DNA from 2 places in the Brevibacillus sp. NRRL NRS-603 genome. Region 1 is predicted to be linked to the other one. Evidence: riboswitches for the same ligand, from Rfam matches in the RefSeq annotation. Region 1 holds a riboswitch; the other holds the start of a gene.
The links. A riboswitch is a leader RNA that binds a small molecule or an ion and turns the genes downstream of it on or off. The one in region 1 is predicted to bind S-adenosylmethionine.
Positions count from the first base shown of each region.

Region 2: linked by a shared signal. The riboswitch ahead of C7R94_RS08630 (ABC transporter permease) and the one ahead of metK (methionine adenosyltransferase) in region 1 are both predicted to bind S-adenosylmethionine.

Region 1 covers NZ_PXZN01000011.1:348,052-352,726, forward strand. The annotation lists gene C7R94_RS07600 (S8 family peptidase) at 1-2,316, shown strand, start outside; SAM riboswitch class I at 2,378-2,479, shown strand; gene metK (methionine adenosyltransferase) at 2,612-3,817, shown strand; gene C7R94_RS07610 (polysaccharide deacetylase family protein) at 3,968-4,675, shown strand, end outside.
Region 2 covers NZ_PXZN01000012.1:246,860-251,534, reverse strand. The annotation lists gene C7R94_RS08640 (ABC transporter ATP-binding protein) at 1-976, opposite strand, end outside; gene C7R94_RS08635 (ABC transporter permease) at 990-1,937, opposite strand; gene C7R94_RS08630 (ABC transporter permease) at 1,942-2,874, opposite strand; SAM riboswitch class I at 2,984-3,088, opposite strand; gene C7R94_RS08625 (sulfite exporter TauE/SafE family protein) at 3,190-3,975, opposite strand; gene C7R94_RS08620 (MBL fold metallo-hydrolase) at 4,007-4,675, opposite strand, start outside.

The DNA of each region.
Region 1 (4,675 bases):
TTGGTTAATCCCGGGAGATCTGCCCAGGATGATAATGGACATGGAACAGAAGTAACGGGTGTACTGGCTGCTAGCGGGAATAATAGCATTGGTGTATCCGGTGTTTTGTGGAATGCCAAGATATTGCCGATTAAGGTTTTGGCCAAAAATGGAGATACTACGGTGCAGACTCTTGCGAAGGGTATCAATACTGCCTTGGATCGTGGTGCCAAAGTCATTGTGATGTCTCTCAGCAGTATGTCCTACTCCAAGGAACTGGCGAATGCTGTGCAACGAGCGGAAAGAAGCGGAGTTGTTCTGATTGCAGCTAGTGGCAATGAGAGTAGCCGTGTGGCTTATCCGGCAGCTTATCCCACAGTGATAGCGGTAGGGGCTGTAAGGAGTAACAATGAAGTATTGAATCAGAGCAATACGGGACCTGAGCTTAACCTGGTAGCGCCTGGCTTCAATGTGTATACGACCAAGCTTGGTGGGAAATACGGTTCTTTTAGCGGTACTTCAGCAGCGGCACCACAAGTAGCAGGTGCAGCGGCGCTCATACTAGCTCGTCACCCCAAACTAAGTCCATTTGATGTAAGACAATTGCTTTATCAAACGGCTACGGACTTAGGGGAAAAGGGATGGGACCGGAAAACTGGCTACGGGCTGTTAAATGTCGACAAGGCAGTTCGAACGGCCTTATCCTATGACTTTTTAGAGCCGAATAATCAGACGTATTCAGCAAAAGCGTTCCCGATCGAGTCACAGATACGTGGAAATTTGGGGCCGAAAGACACGATAGACTGGCTGAAGATGGACATCCCTTACGATGGTAAGGTCAGCTTCACAGCGACAGTGACTTCCGGTATTTCTTCAGCGATGGCTGCTACCTTTTACCCAGAGAATCGTCCGCCGATTGTGCAGTACTTCGGGAATGGGGATACGATAACTGTTCCGGTCAAGGCGGGAAAAATGAATATCCGGTTAATGCGTAACGGAGGGGTCAACAACTCTTTTACCTATGTGCTGACGAGTAAGTTTACCATCAATCCAGACCGTAACGAACCGAACGATACGCAAGAGACGGCTAGGCCGCTCGTGGGTAACCAAATCAGTGTAACAGGCAATTTTCACGATGAAGGGGATCAGGATTGGTTCTCCTACTATGTTCGTGAATACGGGCATTTGGATGTCTCCGTTAGTCCCGATAACAAGCGTGTCGATCTAATGCTGAGTATCGGTAAACAAGAGCTCGGAAAAAAGATGGTTGTCTGGGATCCTACATACGACAATGGAACGAAAGACAATCCGACAGAGCGCGCTCAAAAAGAAGTATCACCAGGCAAGTATTACATCCGTGTGAGTGAGTACAATCGCAATGCGGTGAATGGCGAATATCAGCTGGATCTCGGATACACGCCGGTAAAAAAAGATTTTAATGAGCCGAATGACACCTATCAAAAAGCGTCTCCATTAAGCGGTGGGACAGTGATGTCAGGCACGATACCGACAGCATCTGATTCCGACTGGTTCCAATTTACTGTGAATAGTGAATCGTATGTGACGTTCCGAGCGCCGTACATTCCTGTCGATAGTGGCTTTCGTTTCGCGCTCTACAGCGATCGGAACATGAACTATGCGATTGCTTCGACAAATGAGGTAGCGGAGCTGTCTAACCGAGGAAGCGATATTTTCGGTTTGCGCTTGCAGCCAGGAAAATATTATGTACGCCTGAATAGTGGTTCTTCATTCAAATATGAATCGTACCGGCTCACGGTGACGCAGCAGAAGTTGATAGCGGGCTATCGCGATATTTCGGACCACTGGGCGCGCTCAGAGATCGTCAGACTTAGCTCTCGCGATATTGTAAATGGATTTAATGATGCGTCGTTCAAGCCGAATCAGGCAGTGACCCGTGCGGAGTTTGCGACGATGCTGCTTAAATCGATGCGTGCGACCGGTTCTAAGGTAGCGACTACCTATACAGGAAAAACGACCTTCCGGGATATGACAAAGCGGCACTGGGCGTATCACAACCTAGGTGTAGCTTATCAATTGGGAATTTTGAAAGGGTACCCGAAGAATGAAATGAAGCCGGATCAGCCGATATCGCGTGCGGAGATGGCGGTAATGATCGCGCGTGCACGTGATGTTTTGATGTACAATCGTGGTACCTCGAATTATCAGGATGTGCCAACGAGTCATTGGGCTTCTCCTGCCATTGAGGCTTTAACATCTAGAAAGTGGCTTAGTGGATACGGTTCCTCCTTTAAACCGAATGGTAGGGCAACTCGCGCTGAGGTAGCGGTGGTACTTTCCAAAGCCTATCAAATATAAGTAAAATTTTTCCTATTGACATCTCTGAAAAAAACAATTATTCTATTATCCGTAATGGATACTCTTATCCAGAGCAGGCGGAGGGACTGGCCCTATGAAGCCCGGCAACCGATCTTGAGCGGTGCTAACCAGCAGAACGGACATCTGTTCTGGCCGATAAGAGGATGAAGGAAGCAAAAAACGCTCAAACCTTTTCCTCCTAAAAATGGAAAAGGTTTTTTATTTGCGTTTACGTAGATAAAATCCTAACTCGGCTACCACACTATTTGTATGAGGTCAAAGGAGGTATTTTCTCATGGCTTTGCAAAAAGGTCGTCGTCTGTTTACATCCGAATCTGTAACTGAAGGACATCCGGATAAAATTTGTGACCAAATTTCCGACTCCATCTTGGATGCGATCCTGTCCAAAGATCCAAACGCTCGCGTAGCTTGCGAAACTTCCGTAACTACTGGTTTGGTTCTCGTAGCAGGTGAAATCACTACGAACACTTATGTGGATATCCAAAAGCTCGTTCGTGAAACCATTCGTGAAATTGGTTATGACCGTGCGAAATTTGGTTTTGACGCTGACACTTGCGGTGTTATTACTGCAATTGGCGAGCAGTCCGCTGACATTGCACTTGGTGTAGACCAAGCATTGGAAGCACGCGAAGGCCAAATGACTGACGCTGAGATCGAAGCGATTGGTGCTGGTGACCAAGGTTTGATGTTTGGTTTTGCTTGCAATGAAACACCTGAGCTGATGCCACTTCCGATCAGCATGTCTCACCAATTGGCTCGTCGTCTGACTGAAGTACGTAAAAACGGAACACTTGCTTACCTCCGTCCTGACGGAAAAACACAAGTAACCGTTGAGTACGATGGCGACAAACCAGTTCGTATCGATACAATCGTTATTTCTACCCAACATGCTCCTGAAACAACTTTGGAGCAAATCAAGCAAGATCTGGTTGAACACGTAATCAAACCAGTTGTTCCAGCTGAACTGTTGGACGCTGAGACCAAATACTTCATCAACCCAACTGGCCGTTTCGTAATTGGCGGACCACAAGGGGATGCTGGCTTGACTGGCCGCAAAATCATCGTAGATACTTACGGCGGTTATGCTCGTCATGGCGGCGGTGCGTTCTCCGGTAAAGATCCAACTAAAGTTGACCGTTCCGGTGCTTATGCAGCTCGTTATGTAGCGAAAAACATCGTGGCTGCTGGCCTCGCAGACAAATGCGAAGTACAAGTTGCTTACGCAATTGGTGTAGCACAACCAGTTTCCATCGCAGTAGATACATTCGGTACAGGTACCATTTCCGAAGAAGATCTGGTGAAATTGGTTCGCAAACACTTCGACCTGCGTCCTGCTGGTATCATCAAGCAGCTCGACCTGCGTCGTCCTATCTACAAACAAACAGCTGCATATGGCCACTTCGGACGCAATGACCTGAATGTTCCTTGGGAGCAAACAGACAAAGCAGAAGTTCTGAAGCAAGAGGCTGCTCAACTGTAAATTACTGAATGACATAAAAAGAGCCTGGTATTGCTACTGGGCTCTTTTTTATGTCAGGAGCAAAGCCATCCAATTATTGGGTCAATTGTTGCACAGGAATTTGTATGACTGTGTCGAATCTCCTAGTGAGGAAGTAGAGGAGGGGTTTTTTTGCCGAACAGAAGGCTCTTCCTGATCGTGTTTCTAACTTTTTTGTTTTTTGCAGTGGCTATTGGGTTGTTAGGCGAATCTTTTCTGGAAAAAAAGAATAAACAAGAAGTGCAACCTTTTCCCCAAGTGGATACGTCTATAAGCATAAGTGAGACAAAAAATGCTGAGCCAAACGTCACACCAATTGAAGAAGCAGTGGTTCAAACGAAAAAGTGGTATAACAATCAGGTTGTGGTTTTGACGTACCATCATGTTACGGATCAATCGAATCAGCGGTATGTCATAGCTCCTGATCAATTTGCCCGACACATGAAATTTTTGCATGATAACGACCTGAATCCGATTTCGTTGGAGGAGTTCCTGCGATTTATGGAGACGGGTACCTTGCCGACTGAGAATGCTGTATTGATTACGTTTGACGATGGGTATGAGAGTTACTACAAAGAAGCATTTCCGATCTTACGTACATACGGCTACCCTTCAGTGAACTTCGCGATTGCGGGGCGCTTAAGAGATGTAGCTGACCGAAAACGGGAGAATATGACGCCACCACTTACGCGTCAACAAGTTAACGAAATGATTTATTCGGGACTGGCTACAATCGGTTCCCACACGTACAGTCTGCATGAAGAGGAAGAACGAAATGAATGGGGCGATTTAGGCCCAGAAACAGCTCCGGTCTATCTCAAAGACTTGCATCGTTTAGAG
Region 2 (4,675 bases), on a different contig from region 1:
GGGCACGCGGGTCGTTCAGCCAGCAGCTCGCCTCATGCTGATTGAAAAACGAATTCGATTGCGGCATATGCTCCATGCAAATTTCCATGGCAAACCGGCAACGGGCAGCGAAGGGGCAACCAGCAGGCGGACGAAACAGATCCGGCGGTGTTCCTTCGATGGGGATCAGCCGCTCTTTTTTGCCTGCATCGAGGCGTGGCACAGACTGCAACAGCCCTTGTGTGTATGGATGGCGCGGGTTGTCGAAGATTTCTCCCACGGGGCCGCTCTCCACCACTACGCCTGCGTACATTACCGCTACATGATCGGCCACCTCCGCGACTACACCCAGATCGTGGGTGATCAAAATGATCGACGTGTTCAACTGCTTCTGCAACTCCTTCATCAGACGTAGGATTTGGGCCTGAATGGTCACGTCGAGCGCTGTCGTCGGCTCGTCTGCGATAACCAACTGCGGCTGGCAAGCAAGCGCCATGGCGATTCCGACACGCTGCCGCATGCCTCCACTTAGCTCGTGCGGATATTGTTCAAATCGTCTCGCCGCTTCCGGAATGCCCACCCTCTCCAGTAGTTTCCGTGTCTCTTCTTTTGCTTCCGTCTTCGTCTGCTTTCGATGTTTGATCAGCCCTTCCGCAATCTGCTGACCGATTTTCATCGTGGGGTTCAGCGATATCATCGGGTCTTGGAAGATCATGCCGATCTGCGAGCCGCGAACCTGCTGCCATTCCAGCTTCGTCAGCCCAGTCAGTTCACGCCCGCGAAACCGAATGCTGCCGCCTTTTACCTGACCGGACCGCGGAGGAATCATCCCCATCAATGCTCGGGCAGTCACACTTTTTCCGCAGCCGCTTTCCCCGACAATTGCCAGTGTCTCTCCCTCCTTCACAGAAAAAGAAACCCCTCTTACTGCCTGCACCTCTCCACCGTACGTGCGAAAGGAGACGCGCAACTGATCTACTTCTAACAATGGCTTCATGATGTACTCCCCCTCATCTCCTGATCCGTGGGTCCAGTGCGTCCTGCAAGCCGTCCCCGAGTGCATTGCACGCGAACATGGTAAGCGAAATCATGAATCCCGGAAAAAACAGACGCCACCACTGCCCGCTCAGCATAACCGCCAGCGCGTCGTTAGCCATGGTTCCCCAGCTGGCGGTTGGCGCTTGCACACCCAGCCCAAGAAAGCTGAGAAACGATTCGGCGAAAATCGCGTGCGGGATCGTAAAGGTCAGGTTGACGATGATGACGCCGATCGTATTCGGCACCAGATGCTTCATAATGATTTTGACATGAGAGGTGCCCAGCTTTTCTGCGGCCAGCACAAACTCCTGACGCTTGATCTGCATGATTTGTCCTCTGACCAGGCGGGCCATCCCCACCCAGCCAGTCAGGGAAAGGGCAATTATGATCGTTGAGAGACCAGGCTCCAGTACCACCATCAGCAGGATTACTACTAGCAAATACGGAATACTGTATAGAATTTCAGCCAACCGCATTAGGATGTTGTCCACACGGTCTCCCAGCTTGTTTCTGCCTGCCATATAACCGGATATCCCGCCGATGCATACCCCAATCACTAGGTCGATGGCTGCTGCCGCCACACCAATAAACAAAGAGATTTGACCGCCTGCCCAGGTACGTGCCCACATGTCCCGCCCCAAGTCATCCGTTCCAAACCAGTGCTCGCCCGACAATGGCAGATTTCCTTTTGTCAATGACTGTTCATGCGGGCTGTGGGGAACGAGCATCGGACCGATAATCGAGAGGGTCACCACTGCCATAAGCAGGAAGAACCCGAGCATGGCCAGCTTGTTGCTGCATACCCGCTGCCATACCTCCGGCCAATACCCAAGACTGGGACGTTCCCAAGTTTCCTCGGATAGCCGGTTTCGGTCGACTGGTCGAAACAAGGAATCCAGTTGTGTTGCCTGATTGGCCATAACGCTACTTCCCTCCACTCGTCAATCTGATGCGCGGGTCAATCACCCGATACAGCAGGTCGATCATGTACAAAGTAAAAATGAGCACAAAGCTGTAAAAGACTGTCGTTCCCAAAATAACAGGATAATCGCGGTTAAAAATGCTTTCCACGAAGTATTTGCCGAGCCCGGGAATGGCGAAAATCTTTTCCACCACAAAGGTTCCGGTCATCAGGTTGGCAAACAGCGGACCAATAAAAGTAAGAACCGGCAGTATGGCGTTGCGCATCCCGTGTCTAACGACAATGGAAAAGGTGCCAAGCCCTTTTGCCTCCGCTGTACTTATGTATTCCTGTTGCCAAACCTCAAGCATACTGGCTCGAACAAAACGGGCAATAATGGCGAGCGGACCGATAGCGAGCGCAAGCGTTGGAAGAATCGAGTGTTCCCAGCTCCCCCACGCAGCAACGGGAAATAGCTCCCATTTGACCGCCAAGTACTTGATCAACAGTGGCGCTAGAATAAAGCTGGGGACGGAAATTCCGATGATCGCTGCAAACATGGACAAGAAATCCAGCGTTCGATTGTGATAGAGTGCCGCTACGATTCCCAGTGTGATTCCACCTACTAGCGCGACAATAAACGACTGGAGTCCCAGAACAGCCGAGGCGGGAAATCCCTCTGCAATCAGCTTGTTCACATCCCTCGTCTTGGACTGGATAGAGGGCCCCAAGTCAAATTGCAGCAGTCCTTTCAGATAGAGCAAGTACTGTACCGTGATTGGCTGATCCAGGTTGTACTCCGCCCGCATGTTCTTCACTACTTCTTCCGGAAGCATTTTGGCGTCAGAAGCGAATGGATCACCCGGAATCAGGTGCATGGTCACAAATGTTACCGTGACAATAATCCACAGCGTAACGATCATGAGAAAGCCACGCTTGACTGCATAATGAAGCACGTTGTTTCCTCCTTCACAAAAAACAAAGTAAAAAGATATAAATACAATGAATTGAAAATATAGAAAACCCCTCTCCGAAAAGAAGAGGGGCGATTGCACGGTTCCCACCTTCTCATCTCGCAGAATAACTCCGCAGGAATTAGCACCGTAAGGTCAATCAGACCAAGGTTGCCGGGTTTCATCGGGCCAGTCCCTCCACCACTCTCGATAAGAATGTTCTATGAAATTTAATTTCATCGTAAAATTCTTTTTTATCTTATCATTTTACTCGGATATGTCAATGCTGTTCAATGACAATTGATTTTTCTTTATTTTTTATGGAAATATAAAAATGTCTGCCCAAATCTTAATCGTGGTGGCTAGGATCAACAAGGCAAGAATAGTTTGGAGAATACGGGTACCCAAACATTTGCTGACCTTCGCACCGAGCGGCGCTGCCATGATGCTTGCGATTACCATGATCACGGATGGCCACAGCAATATGTCCCCCGCCATCCATTTCCCTACGGTCGAACCGATGGAGGAAAGAAACGTGATGGCAAGAGAGGAAGCAATTGCAACTCTCGTCGGTATCTTGAGGATGATCAACATGATGGGAACCAAAATAAAAGCGCCAGCGGCCCCAACAATTCCGGAGGCTCCTCCTACAATCAAAGCGGATAATACGGCTGTTGGTTTATGAAAGATAACCTTGGTATTTTCACGTTCATCTACTCGCTTTTTTGGCAGGAACATCAAGATGACAGCAATGGTGGCCAGAATGGCGTAAACGATATGGATGGCTTCTGCGGAAAGATATTTTCCTCCATATCCTCCAAGCAAGCTACCGACAATAATGGCACTTCCCATGCACAGAACGAGCTGGTAATGGATAACCTTATCTTTGCGCAGAGTCCAAACAGCAGCTAGGGTGGCAAAAAATACTTGGACGGCACTTATTCCGGATACTTCGTGAGCTGTGTAAGCAACAAATCCAAGGGCGGGCGGAATGTACAGAAGCATTGGATACTTGATGATGGAGCCCCCGATTCCCACGAGACCAGAAATAAACGATCCCGCGAAACCGATAACAAACAGTGTGATCACAAGATCGATAGTCATAGGCTCACTCTTTGCAACTCCTCGCTTCGTTTTATCCTCGTTCTACAACTGCCAAGCCGTCTAGTTGCCATTTCAAGATTCCGCCGCTCAAATTTATTACATCCTTGAATCCGTTTGCTTTCAGGATGCTTGCTCCAATGGCGGATCGGACACCGGAGCGGCACTGTACGAGAACTGGCTTCTCGTGAGGAATCTCATCCAGCCGCATGGCGAGAGTACCGAGCATGATGTGCTGTGCATCCGGAATGTGTCCTTCCTTCCACTCAGCCAGATTGCGTACATCCACTACGTGAACCTCTCCTTTTTCCACCCGTTCTGCAATCTCCAGCGGTGTTACGTCTTCGATTATCTCGAGCGAAGACTCTTCACTTTCCATTAGCTTGCCGCTGTCGATAAAGCCTGTGACACGATCAATCCCTACAGCATGCAAGGCTTGTAAAATCTCGTCCAGCTCATCTGGGTTGCCCAGGATGTGAACCGGACGATCGTAATCGACGATCCAGCCCGCCCAGTTGGCAAATGACTTGTTAAAAGGAATGTGAAGTGTTCCCGCCAGATGCCCCTTCGCAAATTTCTGGAAAGGACGCGTATCGATCACCTGTCCGTTTCCCAGCGATTCCTTTACCGCTTCAAGCGAGTTGAACTCTTGAACAACAGGGAGTTCCTTGAGCAAGGCAGGGCCTTCCTTATTCACGCGTTT